3 regions of the Arthrobacter sp. PM3 genome follow, and region 3 is predicted to be linked to each of the others. Evidence: riboswitches for the same ligand, from Rfam matches in the RefSeq annotation. Region 3 holds a riboswitch; each other region holds the start of a gene.

Region 1 (4,173 bases), 2.0 Mb from region 3:
CGAAGACGGCGTCCTGGCCGAGCACTTCGTGTCCAAGACCCAGCAGGACTCCCTGATCGGCAACGTCTACCTGGGCAAGGTCCAGAATGTGCTGCCCTCCATGGAAGCTGCATTCGTGGACATCGGACGCGGCCGCAACGCCGTCCTGTACGCCGGCGAAGTCAACTGGGACGCCGTCAACCTCGAGGGCAAGCAGCGGCGGATCGAGAACGCGCTCAAGTCCGGCGACTCCGTCCTGGTCCAGGTCACCAAGGACCCGGTCGGCCACAAGGGCGCCCGGCTCACCAGCCAGATCTCGCTGCCGGGCCGCTACCTGGTGTACGTGCCCGGCGGCTCCATGACCGGCATCTCCCGCAAGTTGCCCGACGTCGAACGCAACCGCCTCAAGCGGATCCTCAAAGACCGCCTGCCCGAGGACGCGGGCGTCATTGTCCGCACCGCGGCCGAGGGCGCGTCCGAGGAAGAACTGACGCACGACATCAACCGCCTCCGCGCACAGTGGGAAGGCATCGAGAACCAGTCGACGTCCTCGAAGATCCTGGCCCCCGAGCTCCTCTACGGCGAGCCTGACCTGACCATCAAGGTGGTCCGTGACGTCTTCAACGAGGACTTCTCCAAGCTGATTGTCTCCGGCGAGGAGGCCTGGGACACCATCGAGGCCTACGTGACCTACGTGGCACCGGACCTGGTGGGCCGGCTCGAGAAGTGGACCAAGGACACGGACATCTTCGCGGCCTGGCGCATCGACGAGCAGATTCACAAGGCGCTGGACCGCAAGGTCTTCCTGCCCTCGGGCGGTTCCCTGGTGATCGACCGTACCGAAGCCATGACCGTGGTGGACGTCAACACCGGCAAGTTCACCGGCTCCGGCGGCAACCTTGAGGAAACTGTCACCAAGAACAACCTCGAAGCGGCCGAGGAAGTCGTCCGGCAGCTGCGCCTGCGCGACATCGGCGGCATCATCGTGATCGACTTCATCGACATGGTGCTCGAATCCAACCGCGACCTCGTGCTCCGCCGCCTGGTGGAATGCCTGGGCCGGGACCGGACCAAGCACCAGGTGGCCGAGGTGACTTCGCTGGGCCTCGTGCAGATGACCCGCAAACGGATGGGCACCGGGCTGCTGGAAGTCTTCGGCGAACAGTGTGAAGCCTGCGCCGGACGCGGCGTCGTCACCCACGACGAACCGGTCGAGCACCGGCGCGCCAACACGGTCGCGGCGGAGCACTACGTCCCGCGGACCGAGGCCCAGCCTGCCGCCCGCACCGAGCGCAAGAGCCGCCGCCGCGGCCGGGGCCAGGGCCCGGAGTCCGCTCCGTCCGCACCGGCCGCCGCCCACCCCGAGCCGACCGAGGCCGAAAGCCACGCCAAGGCCGAAGCCACCCGCGCCGCGCTGGCGAAGGTCGCCGCCGCGGCCCACGCCGCCCACCTGCACGACGGGGAAGCTGCCGCGGCCAGCGAAGCGGGGGCCCGCCAGGCCGCCGTCGACGCCGTCAGGAAGCTCGCCGAGGTTGAAGCCGCCGCCGGGGAAGCATCTGGCGAAGCTCCCGGTGAAGCCCCCGCCCGGCCTGCCGCCGTGCTGACCTTCGGCGGTGAGCAGGTTGCGCTGCCATTTGTTGAGCACGCCGACGACACCCCGGCCCCGGCGCTGAGCCTGGATCTGCTGACCGAAGCCTTCGCCAACCTGGGCGAGGCCGAGGCAGCCAAGCAGGACGAACCCGAGGCTGCCAAGCAGGACGAGGCCGCGCCGGCAGCGCGTGCTGCGGAAACCACGGCACCGCGTGCCCGCCGCGGCCGCCGCAACCGGAGCGCCAGCCGCGCCCAGGGCGCAGCCAACGAGACCTCGGTGGAGCACCACGAGGCAACCGGGCATGCTGCGGCCGGCTCGGTCCACGAGGCGAAGGCGCCCGCGGCCCGGCCGGTTGTCCCGGCCGGCAGCGAGCCGATCATCCTCGGCGTCGGCGTCCCGGCATCGGAGCTGTAAAACCTCAGCACTGACCCGGCGGGCCCGGGCCGGAGCAGGCGTAACAATACGTCCGCTCCGGCCCGGGCCCGTCCTGCCGTTAACTGGCCCGGCCCGGGTCAGCGGTTAGGCTGGAACCCTGACACGGGGTGCCGCGCATTCGGCCGGCTGAGATCCAGACCCGTTGAACCTGTCCGGTTAGCACCGGCGAAGGGATGTCTGACATGACCTCACCCTTGAAACAGTCCGGTTTTTTGCCCGCTGATTCTCTGTCGTCCGGGCCTCGCCCAGGGTTTCAGCCGTCCGAGCCCGTCCGCGTTCCGCGCGTGCTGGCCATCGCCGGCTCCGATCCTTCCGGCGGGGCCGGGATCCAGGCCGACCTGAAGAGCATCGCGGCCCACGGCGGCTACGGCATGGCGGCCATCACGGCCCTGACGGCGCAGAACACGCGCGGCGTGCGGGCCGTGCATGTACCTCCGGCCGGGTTCCTCACCGCGCAGCTGGACGCCATCAGCGATGACATCGGCATCGACGCGGTCAAAATCGGCATGCTGGGCGACGCCGCGGTGATCGATGCCGTGGGCACCTGGCTGGAGAAGGTGCGCCCCGCCGTCGTGGTCCTGGATCCGGTGATGGTTGCCACCAGCGGTGACCGCCTCCTGCAGGAATCGGCCGAGGCGGCCCTGCAGTCACTCCTGCCGCTGGCGGACCTCATCACGCCGAACCTTGCCGAACTCGCCATCCTGCTCAAGGAACCGGTCGCGGGGGACTGGGCCGAGGCCCTGGCCCAGGGCAAACGCCTGGCTGCGCTGACCGGCACCACGGTGCTGGTGAAGGGCGGGCACCTCGCCGGCAGCACCAAGGACGACGGCGACCACAACGACGGCGCCGCACCGGCCGGGGAGGGCTGCCCGGACGCGCTGGTCAACACCGGGGGCCTGCTGGGCCAGGAGACCGTGGTGGTGCCGGGGGAGCGGATCGCCACGACCAACAGCCACGGCACCGGATGCTCCCTGTCCTCGGCCATGGCGACGGTGCAAGCCAGGACGGGGGACTGGGAGCAGTCGCTGCGGGAGGTCAAGCCGTGGCTGCTCGGCGCGCTCCGCGAAGCCACGGTCCTGGACGTCGGCACAGGGAACGGTCCGGTCCATCACTTCCACCACGTGCAGGGCCGCGCAGCAAGCATGGGACCGGCTGAGGGCGAGTTCGCCGCGGCCCTGCGTGCCGGGGCCTCAGCCGACCTCGACGCCATCTACGCCCTGGACTTCATCCGCGGACTCGCCGAGGGCACGCTGCCCGAGCACGAGTTCGCCTACTACCTGGCCCAGGACGCCATCTACCTCAATGGCTACGCCCGGGTCCTGGCCCGAGCCGCCGCGATCGCTCCGACCGAGGCCGAGCAGCTGTTCTGGGCCCGCTCTGCGCAGACGTGCCTCGAAGTGGAGTCCGAGCTGCACCGTTCCTGGCTCAGCACCCGCCCCGCACAGGCCGCACTGGGACCGGTCACGAAGTCCTACGTGGACCACTTGCTGGCCGCGTCTGTGTCCGGCAGCTACGGGGTGCTCGTGGCGGCGGCCCTGCCGTGCTTCTGGCTCTACGCCGAGGTCGGCGCCACCCTGCACGCGGAGTTCCTGGCCGGGGGCGCCCCGGAGGCGCACCCCTACGCCGACTGGCTGCGGACCTACGCCGACGAGGACTTCGCCGCCGCGACCCGGCAGGCCATCGCGTTCACTGACGCGGCGGCCCGGCGGGCCTCCGCCGGCGAACGGGAGGCCATGGCCTTGGCGTTCCGGCAGTCCTCGCGCTATGAAGTGCAGTTCTTCGACGCGCCGAGGCTCCACGCCTGACCCGGCCGGCGCCCCGCAGCCGGTACGATGGTGGGGCACGGTTCCGGCAGTCGTTGCGGCACCACAGGTTAGAGGGCACAGGGCTTAAGGCCACTGAGCCGGACATTGTGGTGCTTATCACGGACTACCCGCCGGAACCAGCCTCATTTGCGGCCGAAGGCGAAATTAGCGTATTCTAGATCTTCGGTGCTTACGCCAACACTTGGGTTATACCCCTGAGAACTGTCCGCTTTGGAACTCCAAATGGATCAGTCGCGGGGATAGCTCATGGGTTCCCCCGGGGAATCCACCGGCGTTGAGGCACAGCGTGAGCCGGTCCAAAAACTTTGGTCCCAGGTTCCGCACGCAAATCTAGTAATAAAC
Region 2 (4,173 bases), 430 kb from region 3:
TCCAGCACTACGAACTGGTCCGGAGCCGGCTCGAGGCCATGGGCCTGGACACGGAGGCCGCGATGCTCCCGTTCCAGCCGTCCGTGGACCACTTCCATGAGCGCACCCGCCCGGCGGACTGGTACGAATCGCTCATGAAGGCCTACGTGATCGACACCGTCTCCGCGGACGTCTACCGGGCCGTCGCCCGGTACGTCGACGCCGGGACCCGGGAACTGATCGAACAGATCCAGTCCGCGGAAACATCCACGGCCGTGCTGCGGGACCGCCTCAAGGCGGCCCTGGCCGATGACCCGCGGCTGGCTTCCCGCCTGGCGTTGTGGGCCCGGCGCCTGCTGGGCGAAGCCCTGACCCAGGCCCAGCGGGTGGGCATCGAGCACGCGCTCCTCGGCGGCCTGTCCGGTCTCGACGACGACGCTGCCAAGGACATGGCCAGCGGTCTCGCGGCCGAACTCGCGGCGAACCACGCACGCCGGATGGCGGGGCTGGGACTGGCCGCGTAAGCCAGGCCGGCCTGCCCGGCGCGGCCCGCCCGGAGCGTTCTGGCCGACGCGCTCAGGCGTCCGCGGCGTCCAGTGCCGCCAGCAGCGCTCCCGCAGCGTGTGCCGGATCATCGGCGTCGGTGATGGCCCGGACCACGACGATCCGCCGGGCGCCGGCGTCGACCACCTGCTCCACGTTGCCGAGGTCGATCCCGCCGATCGCGAACCAGGGCACCACCCCGTCCACCGTGCCGGTTCCCTCCGCGTCCGCCTTTTCGATCGCCCGGGCGGCGTAGCGCACCAGGTCGAGGCCGACGGCGGCGCGTCCCGGCTTGGTGGGGGTGGCCCACACGGGCCCGACACAGAAGTAATCCAGGCCCTTGCGGCCGGGCGAGGCCGCGATGGCCGCGTCCACCTGCTCCGGGCTGTGCGTGGACAGCCCGATCACGGTGTCCTTGCCGAGGAAACCGCGGGCGGCACCGAGCGAAATGTCCTTCTGCCCGACATGGAACACCGGCGCCCCCGACAGGGACGCGATGTCCGCCCGGTCATTGACGGACCACAACCGGCCGTGGCGTTGCGCCGCGGCCTGCAGGACCTCCAGGAATTCCAGTTCCTCGGCCGCCTCGAGCGACTTGTCACGCAGCTGGATGATGTCCACCCCGCCGGCGAAAGCGGCGTCCACGAAGGCCTCGAAGTCGCCGCGGTCCCGGCGGGCGTCGGTGCACAGGTAGAGGCGGGCGGTGGTGTGGATGGCGTCCTGGGTCATGGGACCAGCCTAGTTCCTCTAAACTGGGCGCATACCGCGGGAGCCCGCAGCGGCAATGCCGCTGCAACGGCTGAGAGGGCGTCAGAGCCGACCGCTTGACCTGATCCGGCTAGTACCGGCGTAGGGAAGGAATTTTTTTATGGGTCCAGGAGCCAGCCGTGAAGCCGAGCCCGCAGATGACGCCGCTTCCCGGATTTATGACAGCAGACCCGATGCCGCCGGGGATTGCACCGCCGACGTCGCCGTGATCGGCGGCGGGGTGATCGGCCACGGCATCGCGTTCGAGGCCGGCCGCGCCGGCCGCTCCGTCGTGCTGATCGATGACGCACCCGGCAGCGGGGCCAGCTGGGCCGCGGCCGGGATGCTCGCGCCCGTCAGCGAACTGCATTACCAGGAGGAAGAACTCCTGGAACTGATGCTGGAGTCCTCCCGGCTGTGGCCCGGGTTCGCTGCCGGGATCGACGCCGGTGCCACCGCTCCGGAGTCCGCGGCCGGCACGGGGTACCAGAGGACGCCGACCCTCGCCGTCGGTGCCGACGCGGCGGACCGCCGCGCGCTCGCGGACCTCAGGGAGGTCCAGCGGGCCTGCGGCCTCACCGTCGACCCCCTGACCGTGCGCGAGGCCCGCAGCCGCGAACCGCTGCTGAGCCCCGGCATCTCGTGTGCCTTCGACATTCCGGCAGACCACCAGGTGGATCCCCGGCTGCTGATCGCCCGTCTCGCCGGCCTGCTGGGCACGGAGGGCCACGGCAGTCTGGTCCGGCGCCGCGCGGCCGGGCTGCTCTGGGACGGCGGCGCCGTCACGGGAGTCCGGCTGGCCGGCGGCGGTACCATCCGGGCCACGGAAACGATCGTGGCCAACGGGCTCGGCGCGCCCGGCCTGGAGGGCCTGCCCGACGGCCTGGCGCTGCCGCTGCGGCCGGTCTACGGCGACATCCTCCGGCTCCGGGTGCCCGCCCATCTGCGGCCGCTGGTGACCGCCACGGTGCGGGGGATGGTGCGCGGGGTGCCCGTGTACATCGTCCCGCGGCAGGACGGCACCGTGGTGATCGGCGCCACCCAGCGCGAGGACGGCCCGACCGATCCCCGGGCAGTGTCCGCCGGGGGCGTGTACCAGCTGCTCCGCGACGCCCAGCAACTGGTGCCCGCCGTGGCGGAGCTGGAGCTGCTGGAAGCCACGGCGCGGGCACGTCCGGGCACGCCGGACAACGCCCCGCTGCTGGGGCGGGTCGCGGTCCGCGGCCGTGGTGGCGGGGATATCCCCGGGCTCATCATCGCGACCGGCTTCTTCCGGCACGGCGTCCTGCTGACGCCGGCGGCCGCCGCCGTCTGCCGCGAGCTCATGGACGGGACAGCGGACCCGCGCTGGTCCGCGTTCCGCCCCGACCGTTTTTCCCGAATCCCGGATGCGTCCGGGGACAGCCCTAACAAGGAAGCAGCATGAACATCAGACTGAACGGAACGGAGCAGAGCGTCGCCGACGGCGCCTCCGTCAGCGCCCTTGTCAGCGAGCTCACCGGCCGGAGCATCGGCCCCGACGGCCGCGCCGCGGACGGCAGGAAGCTCGGCGTCGCCGTGGCCCGCAACGCCGAAGTCGTGCCGCGCAGCCAGTGGCACGCCACGGCGCTCGCCGAGGGCGACGACGTCGAACTCGTCACAGCAGTCCAGGGAGGATGAGCACCATGAACGAGACTGTTTTTGCCGGACCGACGGCTCTTGCCGGCACACCGGCCGGGTCCCCTGCGGCAACGGCCGCCGACCCGTTCGTGGTCGACGGCGTGACACTTGGCTCGCGCCTCATCATGGGCACCGGCGGCGCGCCGAGCCTGGACGGGCTGGGCGCGGCACTGCTGGCCTCCGGGACGGAACTGACCACGGTGGCGATGCGCCGCTATTCACCGGCGGAGACGGGCTCGCTGTTCCAGCTGCTGGTGGACCACAACATCCGGGTGCTGCCCAACACGGCCGGCTGCTTCACCGCCAAGGACGCCGTCCTCACCGCGGAGCTGGCCCGCGAAGCCTTGGAGACGGACTGGGTCAAGCTCGAAGTCATTGCCGACGAGCACACCCTGCTTCCGGACGCGGTGGAACTCGTGGACGCCACCGAACAGCTCGTGGCCCGCGGGTTCAAGGTTTTTGCCTACACCAACGACGATCCCGTGCTGGCCCTCCGGCTGGAAAACCTCGGCGCGACGGCGGTGATGCCGCTTGGCGCCCCGATCGGCACCGGACTGGGCATCCTGAACCCGCACAACATCGAGCTGATCGTAGCGCGGGCATCGGTTCCCGTGGTGCTCGACGCCGGGATCGGCACGGCCTCGGATGCTGCCCTGGCGATGGAACTGGGCTGCGACGCCGTGCTGCTCGCCACGGCCGTGACCCGGGCGCAGAATCCCGCCGTCATGGGCGAGGCGTTCAGGCACGCCGTCATCGCGGGCAGGCTGGCAAAGTCGGCCGGCCGGATCCCGCGCCGCGAGCACGCACTGGCGTCCTCGGCCATGGAAGGCCGGGCCGAGTTCCTCTAACAGGGGCCCGACGACGCTCAAGAAACGGAGTCAAAAACAGTGGCCACGCTCCCGACGAGGAGCGTGGCCACTGCTTTTTCCGGCCAGGGATTGGCGTCCTGCTGACGATCCGCGTCCTGCTAGAGCTTCAGGATGGCGGTGAGCCGGTCGGTATCGTGCCGGGTCCGGGTCCTGCCGAGGTACACCACGGCCCCGATGGAGGCTGCAGTGCCCAGGACCATGGGCAGGATCCACGGAATCCAGGTCAGTCCCGGCTGGTAGCCGAACCCGGCCGCCATGAAGATGATCCAGCTCAGCATGCCGACGGCGGCGGCGACCCCGGCCGGAACACTGATGCCGTACTTCGTGTGCCGTTTGTCATTTGCCCATACTACGAAGCCCGCGGCAACGGTGACCA
Region 3 (4,173 bases):
CGCTGCGGCGGGAGGGCAAGGCTGTCCATGACAACACTCTTGCCCTCCCAGGACCATGCCTCGCGGGGCCGGTCCCAGTACAGTTCGACGCCGTTGCCCTCGGGGTCGGTGAAGTAGAAGGCCTCACTGACCAGGTGGTCCGCGCTGCCGGTGAAGGACAGGGGTTCGTACCGGGCTGCGCTGGCTACGGTGGCGGCCAGGGCGGGCTGGTCCTCGAACAGGAGGGCAGTGTGGAAGAGTCCGGCCTCGCCGCGGGAGGGGATATTGAGCCCGGGCGCCGGGGCCAGGTGCACCAGCGGCTTCTGCCGGCGGCCCAGGTAGAGCCCGCCGTCCTGCTCGGCCACGATGTCCAGGCCGAGGGCGCGCTGGTAATAATCGGTCATGACCTTCATGTCGCCGACCTTGAGCATCACGGTGCCCATGGTGAGTGCGGCAGGAAGGAGATCCTGGGCTTCTGCAGTCATCGAAACTCTCCTGGGTTCTGCAGCCACCGGACTTCGGCGGTCTTGCATAGAGTTAAATTACTTGAAGCTTCAATTTATTCCTAACGGATGAGGAGCCCCCGCAGCACCACGTGCTGCAGCTCCGCCAGGGTGCCAAGGTTCTGCCGCGGGTCCTCGGCGCAGACCAGGACATCGGCGCTGGCCCCTTCGGCGATCCCGTCCGCCCCGAGCCAGGTCCGCGCCGACCAGCTGGCGGCGTCGAGCGCGGCGGCCGCCGTCAGGCCCGCGGCGTGCAGGGCCCGGACCTCGTCCGCGATCCGTCCGTGCCGGATCACGCTGCCGGCGTCCGTGCCGGCGTAGATGGCCACCCCGGCCTCGTGGGCTTCGAGGATCCGCTCGGCCCTCCGTTCCCACAGCGAGCGCATGTGCGCGGCGTAGCGCGGGAACTTGGGCGCCGCCCTGGCGGCGATGTCCGGGAAGGTGGCGATGTTGATCAGGGTGGGGACGATGGGTACGCCCTGCTCCACGAAGCGCGGCAGGTGACGCGGCAGCAGCCCGGTGCCGTGCTCGATGCAGTCGATCCCGGCGTCGAGCATGTCATCGAGGGTGTCCTCGGCGAAGCAGTGCGCGGTGACACGGACCCCTTCATCGTGCGCGGCCCGGACGGCGTCCCTGACCGTCCCGGCGGGAAAGCCGGCGGCGAGGTCGCCGGCGTCGCGGTCGATCCAGTCTCCTACCAGTTTGACCCAGCCGTCTCCTGCGAGGGCCTGCTTGCGCACGGCCTCGACCAGTCCTTCAGGCTCCACTTCGACGGCAAATCCCCGCAGGTAGCGCCGGGTGCGGGCGATATGCCGGCCGGCGCGGATGAGCCGCGGCAGGTCGGTGCGCTGCTGGAGCCACCGGGTGTCATGGACGGCGCCGGCGTCGCGGACCAGCAGCGTCCCGGCGTCGCGGTCCGTCACGGCCTGGGCCTCGACAGTGTCCTCGGGCACGTCGCCGTCCGGTCCGAGGCCGATGTGGCAGTGGGCGTCCACGAGGCCGGGGATGACCCAGCCGTCGAGCACGTGGTCCGGCGCGGCAGCGGGCCGGCGGAACGTCAGGAGCCCGTCGACGGACCAGAGGCCGTGGCGGACGGTGGCCGGGCCGGTGAGGACGGGGCCGCTGAACTCGATGATGCCGGTCATGGTTTAAAGCCTAGCCCCGGGCGGCCATCCGCGGTCCGCGTCACACTCCGCGGGACTGCGGCGCAGCGTGATAGCTTCGTCTACGACCACACGGGTGCCCTTGCAGGGGCTGAGATCGGGCTGACGCGGCCTGCGACCGTTGAACCTGTCCGGGTAATGCCGGCGAAGGAAGTGAGTAATCCTTTGAGCACCACAGAAACACAGCACAGCCCTGCCCAAAACCAGCCCGTCCGCACGGAGGCAGCCGACCAGCCGGCCACGACCCAGCCGGCCCCGACCCAGTCGCTGAAGTCCCAGTCGCTGAAGTCCCATTCGCTGGCCTTCGACACGGACCCGGAGCACGGCATCCGCGTCCCGGTCACCGAGATCGCCCTGGAGCCCTCGCCGGGCGGCGCACAGAACCCGCCGTTCCGGGTCTACCGCACGGCCGGGCCGGGCAGCGACCCGGTCGTGGGCCTCGCGCCTTTCCGCAGCGAATGGATCGCCGGGCGCGGTGACACGGAGCCGTACAGTGGCCGGGAACGGAACCTGCTCGACGACGGCAGGTCCGCCGTCCGCCGCGGCGCCGCCTCGGCCGAGTGGAAGGGCGCCCCGCCGGTGCCCCGCCGCGCCGTCGAAGGCAGGACGGTGACCCAGATGCACTACGCCCGGCAGGGCGTGATCACGCCCGAAATGCGGTTCGTGGCGGTGCGGGAGAACTGTGATGTGGAATTGGTCCGCAGCGAGGTGGCGGCCGGCCGGGCCATCATCCCCAGCAACATCAACCACCCCGAGTCCGAGCCGATGATCATCGGCAAGGCGTTCCTCGTGAAGATCAACGCGAACATCGGCAACTCCGCCGTGACCAGCTCCATCGCCGAGGAGGTCGACAAGCTCCAGTGGGCCACCCAGTGGGGTGCGGACACCGTGATGGACCTCTCCACCGGGGACGACATCCACACGACCCGTGAATGGATCATCCGCAACTCCCCCGTCCCCATCGGCACCGTCCCGATCTATCAGGCCCTGGAGAAGGTCAACGGCGAGGCGAACGCGCTGACCTGGGAGATCTTCCGGGACACCGTGATCGAGCAGTGCGAACAGGGCGTGGACTACATGACCATCCACGCCGGGGTGCTGCTGCGGTATGTGCCGCTGACGGCCAACCGGGTCACCGGCATCGTGTCCCGCGGCGGGTCCATCATGGCCGGCTGGTGCCTTGCGCACCACCGGGAGAACTTCCTGTACACCCACTTCGATGAGTTGTGCGAGATTTTCGCTCAGTACGACGTCGCGTTCTCGCTCGGGGACGGGCTGCGGCCGGGCGCGACGGCGGACGCCAACGACGCCGCGCAGTTCGCCGAACTCGACACCCTGGCCGAGCTGACGCAGCGGGCCTGGGAGTTCGACGTGCAGGTCATGGTGGAAGGTCCGGGGCACGTGCCGTTCCACCTCGTCCGGGAAAACGTGGAGCGCCAGCAGGAACTCTGCAAGGGAGCACCCTTCTACACGCTGGGTCCGCTGGTGACCGACATCGCGCCGGGCTATGACCACATCACCTCAGCGATCGGCGCCACCGAGATCGCCCGCTACGGCACGGCCATGCTCTGCTATGTCACACCCAAGGAACACCTGGGGCTGCCGAACAAGGACGACGTGAAGACCGGCGTGATCACCTACAAGATCGCGGCCCACGCCGCCGACCTCGCCAAGGGCCACCCCGGAGCCCACGAACGCGACGATGCCCTGTCCAAGGCACGGTTCGAGTTCCGCTGGCGGGACCAGTTCGCCCTGTCCCTGGACCCGGTGACGGCCGAGGCATTCCACGATGAGACGCTCCCCGCCGAACCGGCGAAAACGGCGCACTTCTGCTCCATGTGCGGGCCCAAGTTCTGCTCCATGCGGATCAGCCAGGACATCCGCAACGAGTACGGATCCGCTGATTCACAGGCAGCGCTGGCCGAAATGGCCGCCGGGATGCAGGCCAAGAGCAACGAGTTCCTGGCCTCCGGCGGCAAGGTCTACCTGCCCGAACCCACCGTCGGCGTGCAGGCCTAGTTCTGCAGTCCGGGCGCCCTCCCTGCGGGGGGGGGCGCCCGCGGTCCCCCGGCGCGCAGTCCCGGGGTGAAGCCTAGGACGCGCGGGCGTGCTGGTGCCGGCTGACCTCGGCAATGAACGAGCGGATGGCCCGGTCCCCTTCGGCCGAGTCCTGGGGCCGGTGCCCTCCGGCGGCGGTGCGGTGCAGCGCGCCGGTTTCGCGCAGGTACCCGGCGATCTCCTCGTACAGCGGTTCCCAGCCGCCGGTCAGGACCAGGGTCGGCACCCCCGGGACGATCTGCAGTGGCGCCTCCCACGGCGGCGCCTGCAGGCGCAGCCGGCGCGCGGCCCGGCGGGCTTCGGGGGTGGTGGCCCCCGGGGCCTCGGCGGAGAACGCCCGGCGGATGAACTCGCGCTGGAAGTCGTCGTCGCTGAGGTTGTTCCGGACGTCGAAGAGGGGCTGCATGAGGGCCCGGTGCGCGGCGGTGGCCGGGAGCTCCGCGGTCAGGGACAGGCAGGCCGGTTCCACC

The links. A riboswitch is a leader RNA that binds a small molecule or an ion and turns the genes downstream of it on or off. The one in region 3 is predicted to bind thiamine pyrophosphate.
Region 1: it holds a riboswitch for thiamine pyrophosphate, as region 3 does, so the genes downstream of both, CFN17_RS07065 (bifunctional hydroxymethylpyrimidine kinase/phosphomethylpyrimidine kinase) here and thiC (phosphomethylpyrimidine synthase ThiC) in region 3, are expected to answer to the same signal.
Region 2: it holds a riboswitch for thiamine pyrophosphate, as region 3 does, so the genes downstream of both, thiO (glycine oxidase ThiO) here and thiC (phosphomethylpyrimidine synthase ThiC) in region 3, are expected to answer to the same signal.

What each region holds. Positions count from the first base shown of each region.
Region 1 is NZ_CP022314.1:1,529,122-1,533,294, reverse strand. Features, by position in the region: gene CFN17_RS07070 (Rne/Rng family ribonuclease) at 1-1,984, shown strand, start outside; TPP riboswitch at 2,099-2,196, shown strand; gene CFN17_RS07065 (bifunctional hydroxymethylpyrimidine kinase/phosphomethylpyrimidine kinase) at 2,188-3,810, shown strand.
Region 2 is NZ_CP022314.1:4,271,367-4,275,539, reverse strand. Features, by position in the region: gene CFN17_RS19410 (ferritin-like fold-containing protein) at 1-503, shown strand, start outside; gene thiE (thiamine phosphate synthase) at 556-1,251, opposite strand; TPP riboswitch at 1,278-1,396, shown strand; gene thiO (glycine oxidase ThiO) at 1,391-2,695, shown strand; gene thiS (sulfur carrier protein ThiS) at 2,692-2,928, shown strand; gene CFN17_RS19390 (thiazole synthase) at 2,934-3,776, shown strand; gene CFN17_RS19385 (hypothetical protein) at 3,896-4,173, opposite strand, start outside.
Region 3 is NZ_CP022314.1:3,844,100-3,848,272, forward strand. Features, by position in the region: gene CFN17_RS17560 (VOC family protein) at 1-464, opposite strand, end outside; gene CFN17_RS17565 (amidohydrolase family protein) at 545-1,627, opposite strand; TPP riboswitch at 1,708-1,815, shown strand; gene thiC (phosphomethylpyrimidine synthase ThiC) at 1,811-3,664, shown strand; gene CFN17_RS17575 (alpha/beta fold hydrolase) at 3,738-4,173, opposite strand, start outside.